3 regions of the Rhizobium sp. CCGE531 genome follow, and region 3 is predicted to be linked to each of the others. Evidence: predicted binding sites of a transcription regulator. Region 3 holds the regulator's gene; each other region holds the start of a gene.

What was found. Region 3 encodes PhoB, which activates phosphate uptake and scavenging genes when phosphate is short. Its sites were predicted from a motif close to TGTCATNNANCTGTCAT; they were not measured.
Positions count from the first base shown of each region.
Region 1: CCGE531_RS20555 (Orn/Lys/Arg decarboxylase N-terminal domain-containing protein) is a predicted target of PhoB. The motif match lies at 2,186-2,202, and genes of this name have one in related genera.
Region 2: CCGE531_RS09320 (toxic anion resistance protein) is a predicted target of PhoB. The motif match lies at 2,543-2,559, and genes of this name have one in related genera.

Region 1 is NZ_CP032685.1:220,278-224,280, forward strand. It holds gene CCGE531_RS20555 (Orn/Lys/Arg decarboxylase N-terminal domain-containing protein) at 1-2,141, opposite strand, end outside; gene CCGE531_RS20560 (response regulator) at 2,754-3,446, shown strand; gene CCGE531_RS20565 (hypothetical protein) at 3,536-3,994, opposite strand.
Region 2 is NZ_CP032684.1:1,910,185-1,914,187, reverse strand. It holds gene CCGE531_RS09325 (VWA domain-containing protein) at 1-1,292, opposite strand, end outside; gene CCGE531_RS09320 (toxic anion resistance protein) at 1,298-2,377, opposite strand; gene CCGE531_RS09315 (cell envelope integrity EipB family protein) at 2,600-3,427, opposite strand; gene CCGE531_RS09310 (RidA family protein) at 3,563-4,003, shown strand, end outside.
Region 3 is NZ_CP032684.1:662,639-666,641, forward strand. It holds gene pstA (phosphate ABC transporter permease PstA) at 1-305, shown strand, start outside; gene pstB (phosphate ABC transporter ATP-binding protein PstB) at 319-1,134, shown strand; gene phoU (phosphate signaling complex protein PhoU) at 1,186-1,899, shown strand; gene phoB (phosphate regulon transcriptional regulator PhoB) at 1,930-2,613, shown strand; gene CCGE531_RS03320 (GcrA family cell cycle regulator) at 2,765-3,298, opposite strand; gene CCGE531_RS03330 (aspartate aminotransferase family protein) at 3,723-4,003, shown strand, end outside.

The DNA of each region.
Region 1 (4,003 bases), on a different replicon from region 3:
ATGCGGCCGGCAATGGCGTCGATCGGCAGATAGTCCACATCGTTGCGCACCAGGCAGCGCGCGGCGTCATGCGGCGACATGGCGATCGGCGGCAGGTGGTCGGCGGAAAACTGCTTTGTCTGGAGCGCACTGACATCGGCCTGACGGAAGAAGTTGTGCATTTCCGCGCAGAGATCGCGCAGCCGCACGCCCGCGTAGCGGCCCGGACGGCGTCGATAGAATTCGGGAATCGCCTCCTCCAGCAAAGCATTGTCGTCATGGAGTCTCTTGAAGGCGACAAGACCACTGATCAAGGTACCGGCTTTGCTTGCCTCCACGCCGGGGGTGAGCAGGAACAGCAGCGAATTGAGGTCGTTCTTTTCCGCAACGATGCGGTTTTCGCGCAGATATTGAGCAACCACGGGCGCGGGTATGCCGTGCTCGGTATATTTTCCGCTCGCCCGGTCGAAGCCGGGGGTCAGCAGGGTGAGCTTGTTCGGATCGGTCATGGCGAAGCCCGGTTCCATCGCGGAAAAGCCGTGCCATGCCGCGTCGGGCGTCAGGTGCCAGAAGGCGGGATTGGTGGCGAGCTGGTCGGTGGCGACGCTTTCCCAGGGCACATTGTGGACGGCGCCGGGGCTGGACACATCCGGGATCGCCACCCGGTCCGGCACGAAGGGCTCGAAAAACCAGCGACGCTCGGGGCGATGTTCCTTCTCCTCGAATTCGCGGCGCACGGCGCGGATCTTCTTGCGCAGTTCGATGCCGAGGCGGATCGTGTCGTCCCAGAGCACTTCGCCCGAGCGGCCCTTCATCATCTGCGCGCCGACGTCGAGAGAGGCAAACAGCGGATAGAAGGGCGAGGTCGAGGCGTGCTGCATGAAGCTTTCGTTGAAGCGCCGGTGCTCCACGCGGCGCTTCTGGCCGGTGATATGCCGATCCTTCATGTGGATCTGCGAGGCCTGCGAGAAGCTGGCGAGCTGCTTATGGGTCGATTGCGTGGCGATAATGCCCGGCGCGTCCGGGCCGAGATCGGCAAGGCCCATGGCAAAACGCCCGGCGTAGAGCGGGTGAAACTTCATGAAGCCCGCCCAGGCCTCGTCGAAGAGGATGTAGTCGCACAAATGGCCGACGCGCTTGAGGATCATCTCGGCATTGTGAATGGTGCCGTCATAGGTGCACTGCTCCACGACAGCGACGCGGAACGGGCGCGGCTTTTTGTAGGCCTCGGGGTCTTTCACCAATGGATGCGTGCGGATGCGCTCGCGCAGGGCGTCCTCGTCCATTTCAGCGAAATCCATGGGACCGATCAGGCCATAGAGGTTGCGTGCGGTCGGCAAGTAGACCGGAATACCGCCCGAGATCATCAAGGCGCCGTGATGGGCGGCCTTGTGGTTGTTGCGGTCGAACAGCACGAGATCGCCATCGGTAACGAGGGCCGACAGAGCGACCTTGTTGGAGGTGGAGGTGCCGTTCAGCACGAAATAGGTCTTTTCGGCGCCGAAGATCTTCGCCGCTTCCTTCTGCGCGGCAAGCGCAGGTCCCTCATGGGTCAGAAGGTCGCCGAGATCGAGTACGGAATTGTCGAGGTCGTCGCGAAACACCGCTTCGCCGAGATGCTCCATGAAGACACGGCCGATGGGGCTGCGGCTGTAGAAGATGCCGCCATTATGCCCGGGGCAGGTCCAGAGGTGATTGCCTTCCTCGGCATAATCGACGAGCGCACCGAAAAACGGCGTCTTCAGCGTTTCGGCATATTGCTTGAGCCGGCTGATGAGGCTCTTGGCGATGAAGGCGGGCGTCTCTTCGGACAGGAAGACATAGCCGTCGATGAAATCGAGGACCTCGACCGGCACATCCTCGAAGCGCTTGCGGCGGATGAGCAGGATGATCGGGAATTCGAGGCCGCGCCGGCGCATCAGATTGATGAGAGAGGCCGTCTTGCCTTCGAGCCCCTTCTTGCCCCAGTCGACCAGCATGCAACCGATGGCGGCGTCAGTCTGTACGGCAATCTCCGCATCTTCGAGATTGCGCGCGCGCACCACTTCAAAGCCCGAGCGTTCGATCTCCTCGACGATCTGGTTATAGCGGGCGCCCTCCAGATCCTCATTGTCGAAGGTTGGCGTTGCGAACAGGAAGTTGAAACGTCTGAAATAATCCATCTGGGTACCCGCTTTTGATCTGGCACGAGGTGTCGACGTATTTCATGACATGGATGTGACAAAATATCGAATGCCCGAAACACTCGAACAGAATGGCATTTCCGCCATTCGTAGCGTTTGATTGTGCATGCCTCAGCGCAAATCGATACCCTGCAGCCACGTCCGCGATGATTTTGGTCGCAACGACAATCTCGATCTGCGGAAGTCGGGTTCAAGCCCGTTCAAGGCGGCTGATCATGCGAGGTCGGTTGTTCGGAGCGGCAGGATCGATCAATAAGTCATCGTCGAGCTTAAGCGATCATCCGCCCGCGGCCTCAATCGTTATCACCTAGCGACTGCTTGAGCGCGGCCGATCGCTGACGCTGGCTAGCTGAAGATCGGGAGAAAAGCCGCCGCCCTGTGGAGGCGCTGATCGTAGGCAGCCATATCTCCATTCTCGGAAACAAGCCCGCAGAGGTTCAAGATCATTCAGGTCTTTTTGAGCCGGCCTCAGAGACAATAGCGGGATTGTTGGTCTTTGGTGGATGTTTCGTGGAGGTTTCATGAACAAGGGCAAAGGAGCGTTGACGCGCGGGCCTTGTCTGGGGTTTCTTGCCGCTGAAGGAGCCGCGGATGGAAAATGCATTGATTTTGATCGTAGAGGACGAGCCGGAAATCTCCGAAATTCTCGAACGCTATTTTGAACGCGAAGGTTTCCGCGTATTGACGGCAGCGGATGGCGAGATCGGCCTTTCCCATCATCAACGGCTCAGGCCGGACCTTGTGGTCCTTGACGTAAAATTGCCGAAGCTGGACGGCCATACCGTGCTTGCCAGTATCCGGCAAAGGGGGAACACGCCCGTCATCATGGTCACGGCGCTTGCCGACGACATCGACAAACTGCACGGGCTGCGCTCAGGCGCGGACGACTACGTCGTAAAGCCGTTCAATCCCGTGGAGGTCGTCGCGCGGGCGCGGGCCATTCTGAGGCGAACCACGGGAAATGCGACCAACAAGATGCTGAGGGTGGGCAGGCTTGCGATAGATCCGGTGGCGCATATGGCTGTGGTCGAGAACGGCGAAAACCGCGTTCTTCTAAACCTGACACGGACTGAATTTCGGATCCTGGAATATATGGCGGTTTTCCCGAACCGCGCTTTCGAGAGAAGCGAGATCGTCGATGCATGCCTTCCGGAAGGTGACGCGCTCGATCGAACCGTGGACAGTCATATGAGCAAGCTCCGTAAGAAGTTGGAGGCCGCGGGGATCGGCGAACTTCTCAACGGCGTGAGGGGAGTAGGTTACCGCCTTGGTGACTTCGGCTAAACATTTATCGCCGGTGCCGCGGTGGGGAGGCCCTGGTCTGGCTTCGCAGCTATCATGGTACGAAGTGCCCAAATCGATGGGAAACGAGATCAATGGGAAACAAGGCGGCCGCCGACCATCGTCATGAGAATTATGCCGCAGATCACGGCAATGAAGCAGATTGTCGGCGTAGGCTCGTAAACGGCCCGCGGGGTTCTGATGCCCCATAAGCATTTCGTGGTAATCGTCGCTGGCGAACGACAGGGTGCCCGCCTGTCCTGAAGGTTCGAAGCCGCCCCTGGTTCCGAAGAGATCTCTTGCCGCAAATCCTCCGGCATCCACCAGTCTACTTGCAAACCCAGCGCACGGCGACCATCGTCAGTGAGTACATAGCGCGCTCCTGTGTCCCAGCCTGTGCTGTCATCTCTGATCAAGCGGAGATCCAGTGCTTGTGCGAGCAATCCGATCGCCGCGCGATCGAGGGCCTCAAAATCAGAAATCTCATAGGTGGTATCGCGAAGAACTCTCTTAAGGAGCCTCAATAGATCGGATTCGTCCGGTATTTCCATTTTCGTGTC
Region 2 (4,003 bases), 1.2 Mb from region 3:
TACATATCCGTGCCGCCGTCGGCGCGCTGGCGCGAAACCTTGTCGACAAGCATTTTCTGCTGAGCCGGATTTCCCGTACCCTCGAAAGTCGTGCGCACATCGGCGTCGAACGGAATGACCATGATGCGATCGGTCGGCGTCCATTGCGCCAGCACCTTGCCTGTTTCGTCGGGATTGAACAGGAAGTGCATGGCCGCCTGGAGCTGCTCCTCGCCTTTGCCCGCCATAGAGCCTGAGAAATCAAGGCAGAGTGCGGTCAGTGACGGCTTGCGCAATGCCACCTGATAGAGATCGAGCGCCTGGCGGATGACGGCAGGCTCCGGCATGCGGATCGCGGTCACGAGCCGGGTCGGATCGAAATTCCATGACGGTTCCGGCTTGGCGGTGACATCCGCGAGCGGAATGCGGCGGCCCGTATCCGCGATACGCTTCTGCACCGGCGCGGAGCGCAAATATTCGACGAGCTGGTTGAAGAAGATCTCGACCTCCTGCCCTCGCCCATGGTCGACGAAACCGATCGGAGAATCGGCAACGACGACGCCGTCGGCGGGGTAGATGGCATAAAGCGGTTCCTTGCCCATGCCCGCGAGCTTGTCGTTGGTTTCCTTCAGCACCGCCTCGTAGTTCCACATGGCGTCGTAGAGCACGCCCTTTCCGGCCGAATCGGTATAGAGATCCGCAAGCCAGCCCGATGACCCGGAGGAGCGCTCGACGCCGCCGAGCAGCGAGCGGACCGCACCCTGGACATCCGGCTTGTCGAGATCGCCCGGCTCGATCACGGGCTTGTTGCCGAGCGCGCTCGACAGCATGCCGAGATAGGCACTGGCGCCGGAATTCGATTGTGTCGCCGATGTCATGAGAAACTTCAGCGAGCCGCTCTTCACCGCCGTCAATATGTCTTTCATATAAACAGGCTTGCCGACCCAGCCGAGCGCCTCGGCCTTGGATTTGCGCACGCCGAGAATGACCGGCATCTGCGCGACCGACGTCAATGACTTCACCCGCCGCTTGGCGTCGAACATATCGACCCAGACGCTCGAGGCAGGCCAGACGGCATCCTGCTCGACGCCCTGCTCGCCCTGCAGGGCCAAGCCGATATCCAGCGTGCCTTCATAGGTAAAGCTGCAGGTCGCCTTCTTCTCCTTGCAGAATTCCTCGACAACAGGCTGAAGAACCGTGTTTTCCGAGCCGGAAACGATCGAGAATTTCGGGCCTTGCCCGCCGATATTGCAGCCGCTCAGCGCAAGAGCTGACGCGAGCGTCAGGCCGGTAACAAATTTGCGGATTGTCATGCGAATTACCGCGCCTCGATCATTGCTTTCTTGAGCTCTATGGTCATTTTCTGCATCCGCTGCTCGGCCTCTGCCCGCTTGGCGCGGCCATCCTCCTGCACCTTCAGGACACCGCCGATCGTGTCGATCAGGTCGCGGTTGGCAGCCGCAAGTGTGTCGATGTCGACGATACCGCGCTGCGACTGCTGTTCTATGGCGATCGCCTGATCCTTCATCATTTTCGAGGCTTGGCGGATCATGTCATTGGTGGCGTCGGTGACCGTCTTCTGCAGGTCGAGCGCGGATTTCTGCTGCGTCAGGCCGAGCAGGATCACCATCTTCTGCTTCCAGGCCGGCACCGTCAGCGCCGAGGTCGCCTGCAGGTTTTCGATCAGGGTTTCGTCGCCCGACTGGACAATCCGGATCTGCGGCAATTGCTGAATGCCGAGCTGGCGTGCCTGCTGCAGATAAAAAATCCGCTTCTCCAGCCGATCGAGGGCCTGAAGGCTATCCTGGTAGATCTGCGCTTCCAGCATGCCGCCGCCCGGATTGGCGGAGGCCGCATCGGCGGCGCTCTTCAGCCGGGGGAGTTCGGTCGACCGAAAACGCTCGGCAAAATCCTTGCCGGCCTGCACATACGCATCGAGCTGCACGATGGACTGCTTGGTCTCCTCGTGCAGATCGTCCAGAAGGGCGATATCCCGGCGCAAGATGTCCTTGTGCCGATCGAGCTCGAGCCCGATGCGATCGATCTGGCCGGCCACATCCTCGAATTGCTCCTTGAAGCGCTCCAGCCTCGCCCTGAACGAGGAAAACATCCGCGAGAGGAAACCCTCGTCCTTCAAGGAGGCGGGGTCCAGCTTCTTCGATTTGACGATGATATCGGTCAGCAGCTTGCCGACCTCGCCAAGATCGCGATTGCGAACTTCGCGCAGGATACGATCGGAATAATCGGAAACGGCTTGCTGCGCGCGATCGCCATAGACGGAAATGCCCGCGCGATCGGTCAGATCGATGCCGTCGCCGATGCGGGCGATTTCCGCCGGATCGGCGACGACAACCGGCAGGCTGTTGGTGGAACCGGTGGAGATATCGGTATTGCTCATAGGTCGTGCTTTCTCGTCCATAAACACGGAGCCGACCGCAAAAACTTCCAATCGCCCCAAAAAGCGATCATTCCCCCGCGCGCCCCACTACAATTCCAGATCGGCGCGAGCGAAAGACGGACTCACCCACACGTGCCAATCGTTTCACACCATAGTGAAGCTTAGATCACAGTTTTATGACGATGATTTTATGTTTCGGCCAACCCAGCGCCGCACGTCGGACTACTGGCACGCCTTGGCATCGAGAACCTCGAGCTTGGTAAGCTTGCCGGTCAGTACGAAGTCGCCGTAATCCATGGTGAGATCGCGCGTTATGCCGTTCTCGTAGAGTTTGAAGGACATGCGGTAGACGGGCGTGGCATCGCCTGTGGACTTCTCGTTGAAATAGGCCACGGTCACCGGCCAGAAAGACGTCTTGGCGAAGGCGCCGGCCTTGTCGGCATCGGGATCGTCCGTGGCCGGAGGCTGCGCCTTGCCCACGACCGTGGTGGCGATGAGCGGCTTGTCGCCATCGTCGGAGCCGTCGAAGACCTGCGCCTCGAAGAAATTCTTGCCGAGCTTGGCATTGTGGATGATGTCGAGCATATGCTCGGTCGGGAAACGGCTCTGGATAAGTTCGACCTGCTTGCTATGCGGCTGCATCAGATCGACCTTGATGCCCTTCTGATCGTCGCTTGCGGCTCCCCGCACGTCCTTGTCGAGCTGGTTGTCGGTAAAGGACTTGGTCTCGAAGCGGAACAGGCGCTTCCCGAGATCCTCGAACGTGGTCGTCTGCTGGTCGCTGACACGGGTGGAATCGCCTGTGTCGATCTTCGTCACGAAACGGAAGTTGGTGGTGAATCCGGCGCAATCGGAGCCTTCGAACTCATAGACCATGCGGCCGACCATGCCGGAAATGCCGGAGCGATCCGAAGCATCCTTCAGCTCGAGATCATAGACGGCGCGATGCGCGATCAGCCCGCTCGGACCGGCTGCATTGGCTGCGGAAATCCCCAGTGACAGAATGCCCAGCCCCGAAACGACGGTGGCAGCAAGACTCGAGCGGAACATTCATTATCTCCTGTTGGACTCGCATGCGATGTTATAAGAACGCTTTCGGCTGAAACGAGGCTGCCGATCCTAAGTGACGGAATTTAGTCTTGATGCCGGATTTTTGAAGTTTTTACAACAAAACGGGAGATGAAAATGTCCGACGCCATCGAGGGTCGCCTGAAGGAACTCGGCATCGTTCTGCCACAGGCCGCGGCACCGGCCGCCAACTATGTTCCCTATGTCATCAGCGGCAATCTTCTCTATCTGTCGGGGCAGCTGCCGATGGAAAACGGCAAGATCGGCGTGACGGGCCATCTCGGCAACGACGTCGATGTCGCCGGCGGCCAGCGCGCGGCCGAGCTCTGCGCCATCAATATTCTTGCCCAGGCGAAAGCCGCGCTCGGCGGTAATCTCGGCCGGATCAAGCGGCTGATCAAGCTGAACGGCTTCGTTGCTTCGACCCCGGATTTCGTCGAACAACATCTTGTGATCAACGGCGCCTCCAATCTTCTGGCAAATGTATTGGGCGAAGCCGGCAAGCATGCCCGCGCAGCCGTCGGCATGGCCGCCTTGCCGCTCAATGCCGCCGTTGAA
Region 3 (4,003 bases):
TCCATCATGTCCTGCCGCTTGCCATGCCAGGCATCCTGACAGGCACCATCCTCGGGCTTGCCCATGCGCTCGGCGAAACGGCGCCGCTGCTCTTGATCGGCATGGTCGCCTTTGTCGCCAACTATCCGACATCGCCCCTCGATCCTTCGACGGCGCTGCCGGTGCAGATCTACATGTGGGCGAGCGAGGCCGAGCGTGCCTTCGTCGAAAGAACGTCCGGGGCCATCATCGTCCTGCTCTTCTTCCTCGTCGCGATGAACATCGGCGCCATCCTGCTGCGCCGCCGCTTCGAGCGGCGCTGGTAGGGAGGGCCGAGGAATGAACATGATGAGCGAAGCCGCAAGCGAAAAAGCACTGGCCAAGAAAATGACGACGATCCCCTACAAGATGATCGGCCAGGACGTTTCGGTCTTTTACGGGGATAAGCGCGCGCTCTTCGATGTCAATCTGAAGATCCGCGCCAATACGGTGACGGCGCTGATCGGCCCTTCCGGCTGCGGCAAGTCCACCTTCCTGCGCTGCCTCAACCGCATGAACGATACGATCGAGACCTGCCGCGTCACCGGCAAGATCACGCTCGACGATCAGGACGTCTACGACAACAACATCGATGTCGTGGAATTGCGCGCGCGTGTCGGCATGGTCTTCCAGAAGCCCAACCCGTTTCCCAAGTCGATCTACGAGAACGTCGCCTACGGGCCGCGCATCCATGGCCTGCATCGCTCCAAGGCCGATCTCGATCATATCGTCGAGACCAGCCTGCAGAAGGCGGGCCTGTGGGGCGAGGTCAAGGACAGGCTCCATGATGCCGGCACGAGCCTTTCGGGCGGTCAGCAGCAGCGCCTTTGCATCGCGCGCGCCGTTGCCGTCAGTCCGGAAGTCATCCTGATGGACGAGCCGTGTTCGGCGCTCGATCCGATCGCCACGGCAAAGGTCGAGGATCTTATCCATGAGCTGCGGGAAAACTTCACGATCGTCATCGTGACGCATTCCATGCAGCAGGCAGCCCGCGTCTCGCAGCGCACCGCAATGTTCCATCTCGGCCATCTGGTCGAGGAGAACGATACCGATAAAATGTTCACCAATCCCGACGATTTCCGCACGCAGGATTACATCATGGGCCGTTTTGGTTGATGATATCAAGCGCGCGGACCCTTTCACACAGTTCACCTTGAGGATAGAAAAATGGTCTCCACTCACATTCTCTCTGCCTATGACGAAGACCTGAAGTTCCTGACGCGCCGCATTGCGGAGATGGGCGGCCTGGCCGAGCAGATGGTCAGCGACAGCGTTCGCGCATTGGTCCAAAGCGATACCGGTCTTGCGCAGAAGGTCATCTCAGACGACGTCATCCTCGACCATGCCGAGCGTGAAGTCGGCGACAAGGCGATCGTCACCATCGCACGCCGGCAGCCGATGGCGGCAGACTTGCGCGAGATCATGGGCTCGATCCGCATCGCTTCCGACCTGGAGCGCGTCGGCGATCTCGGCAAGAACACCGCAAAGCGCGTCATCGCCGTGCAGGGCACCGGCGTTCCGCGCCGTCTCGCCCGCGGCATCGAGCACCTCTCCGAACTGGCGCTGAGCCAGCTCAAGGAAGTTCTGGACGTCTACGCCACCCGTTCGCCGGACAAGGCCGTATCGATCCGTGAGCGCGACGAGGAAATCGACGCCATGTACACCTCGCTCTTCCGCGAGATGCTGACCTACATGATGGAAGATCCGCGTAACATCACCACCTGCACGCATCTTCTGTTCTGCGCGAAGAACATCGAGCGCATCGGCGACCATGCCACCAACATCGCCGAGACGATCTATTACATGGCGACCGGCGCCCAGCCCGAAGGCGAGCGCCCGAAGGATGATACCGCCAACACCGTCGGCGCGGTGACGGAATAATCTGGAAGCGAAAAAGGAGACCAAAGGCGCATGGTTCCGAGAGTTGCTGTTGTAGAAGACGAGGAAGCGCTGAGCGTTCTGCTGCGCTACAATCTCGAGGCCGAAGGCTTCGAGGTCGACACCATCCTCAGAGGCGATGAGGCCGAGCTGCGTCTTCAGGAGCGCATCCCCGATCTCCTGATCCTCGACTGGATGCTCCCCGGCGTGTCCGGCATCGAGCTCTGCCGCCGGCTGCGTATGCGGCCGGAGACGGAGCGCCTGCCGATCATCATGCTGACGGCCCGCGGCGAGGAAAGCGAGCGCGTGCGCGGGCTTTCCACCGGCGCGGACGATTACGTTGTCAAGCCGTTCTCGACGCCGGAGCTGATGGCCCGCGTCAAGGCGATGCTGCGGCGTGCCCGTCCGGAGGTTCTCTCCACGGTGTTGCGTTGCGGCGATATCGAGCTGGACCGCGAAACCCATCGCGTCCACCGCAAGAGCCGCGAAGTGCGGTTGGGGCCGACGGAATTCCGCCTGCTGGAATTCCTGATGTCCTCGCCGAGCCGTGTCTTCTCGCGCTCGCAGCTGCTGGACGGCGTATGGGGGCACGATATCTATGTCGACGAACGCACTGTCGACGTCCATGTCGGACGCCTGCGCAAGGCGCTCAATTTCTCCAATATGCAGGATGTCATCCGCACCGTTCGCGGCGCGGGCTACTCCATGGAAGCCTGAGCGGCAGAGCCCGCTCAGGCATCAACATTACAGCGCCGCGCGCCTTTCAAGACGCGCTAAGGTCGCTGTAACACCTTAAAATTATGCAGTAGTGGCGGAAATAGAAAACGGGCCTCAAGGGCCCGTTTCTTTTATCTCCGCGATGGGGATCTCAGCCGCGTGGCTGGGCCGGCCGACGTCGTTCATGCACCGGCTGATAGGCCAGGCGCTGATGATAGCCGCAATAGGGCGACGCATCCGGGCTTTCGTTGCCGCAGAAGTGGAAATCGTCCTTCAGCGGGTCGCCCACCGGCCACTTGCAGGTGCGCTCGGTAAGCTCCGTCAGGCCAAGACGCCGGGAGATCGGAACGACGACGTTCGATGCCGGGCGATATTGGATTTCATTGACGGCATCGACCTCGATTTCTTCCTTGAGCATGGTTGCGCCCTGCTGGCGGGTAACCGTGCGGGTTGCAACGCGAGACGTGTAATTCGGGGCGCGGGGCGCAGCACTGCTGCGCTTTGGCGTGCGTGCAGCCGCCGCGGTGCCACCCGCCTTCGCTCGGCCGGGAAGGTTCAGGCGGTGCACCTTGCCGATGACGGCATTACGGCTCACGCCGCCAAGCTGCGCCGCGATCTGGCTGGCGCTCAATCCTTCGGACCATAGCTTCTTCAGCTTTTCGACGCGTTCGTCTGTCCAATTCATGCCCTGTCTCCGCTGTCGCGTTTCCGATGGCAGAATCCCTCACCATTGCCTCGCATGGGATCGAGGCGCGAAACGCTCTAAAATTGTGGTGACTAGTTCCGCCGCATGCAGTCTAGCAATTGGTTTTTAACCTAGTGTGAGGCTGACTCCGTGACAAGAGTCGCGGGAATCTTGAGGAATCGATTTCGAGGTTTTCCCCAACTTGCTGCCCCGGCGTGGCATTTCTGCAATAGGCAGTGCCGAACGCATCCCTTTTGGCCGTGGGCGCTTTCTCGCACCTGCTAAATCGCCAGTTTTGTTGACATCGCGGTGCAAAACATCAATAGTGCCCAGGCCGCCGCAAGGCGGCATTTTTGATTTTTTCGGACCCGTTTCATCGTATGGAAGCGATTGGTCCTTAGGGTTGTGATCGAGGAGATATGCCATGGCAGAGACCGCGCCGCTTTACGATACCTATCTGCGTGCTCCGCTGCGGTTCGAGCGAGGCGAGGGCGTCTGGCTGGTTACCGAAAACGGCGAGCGCTACCTCGATTTCGCAGCCGGCGTTGCGGTCAATTCGCTGGGTCATGCCCATCCTCATCTGGTCGCCGAATTGAAGGCGCAGGCCGACAAGGTCTGGCATCTGTCCAACCTCTATGAAGCACCCGGCCAGGAAAAGCTGTCGAAGCGGCTGACGGAAGTAACCTTCGCCGACAAGGTGTTCTT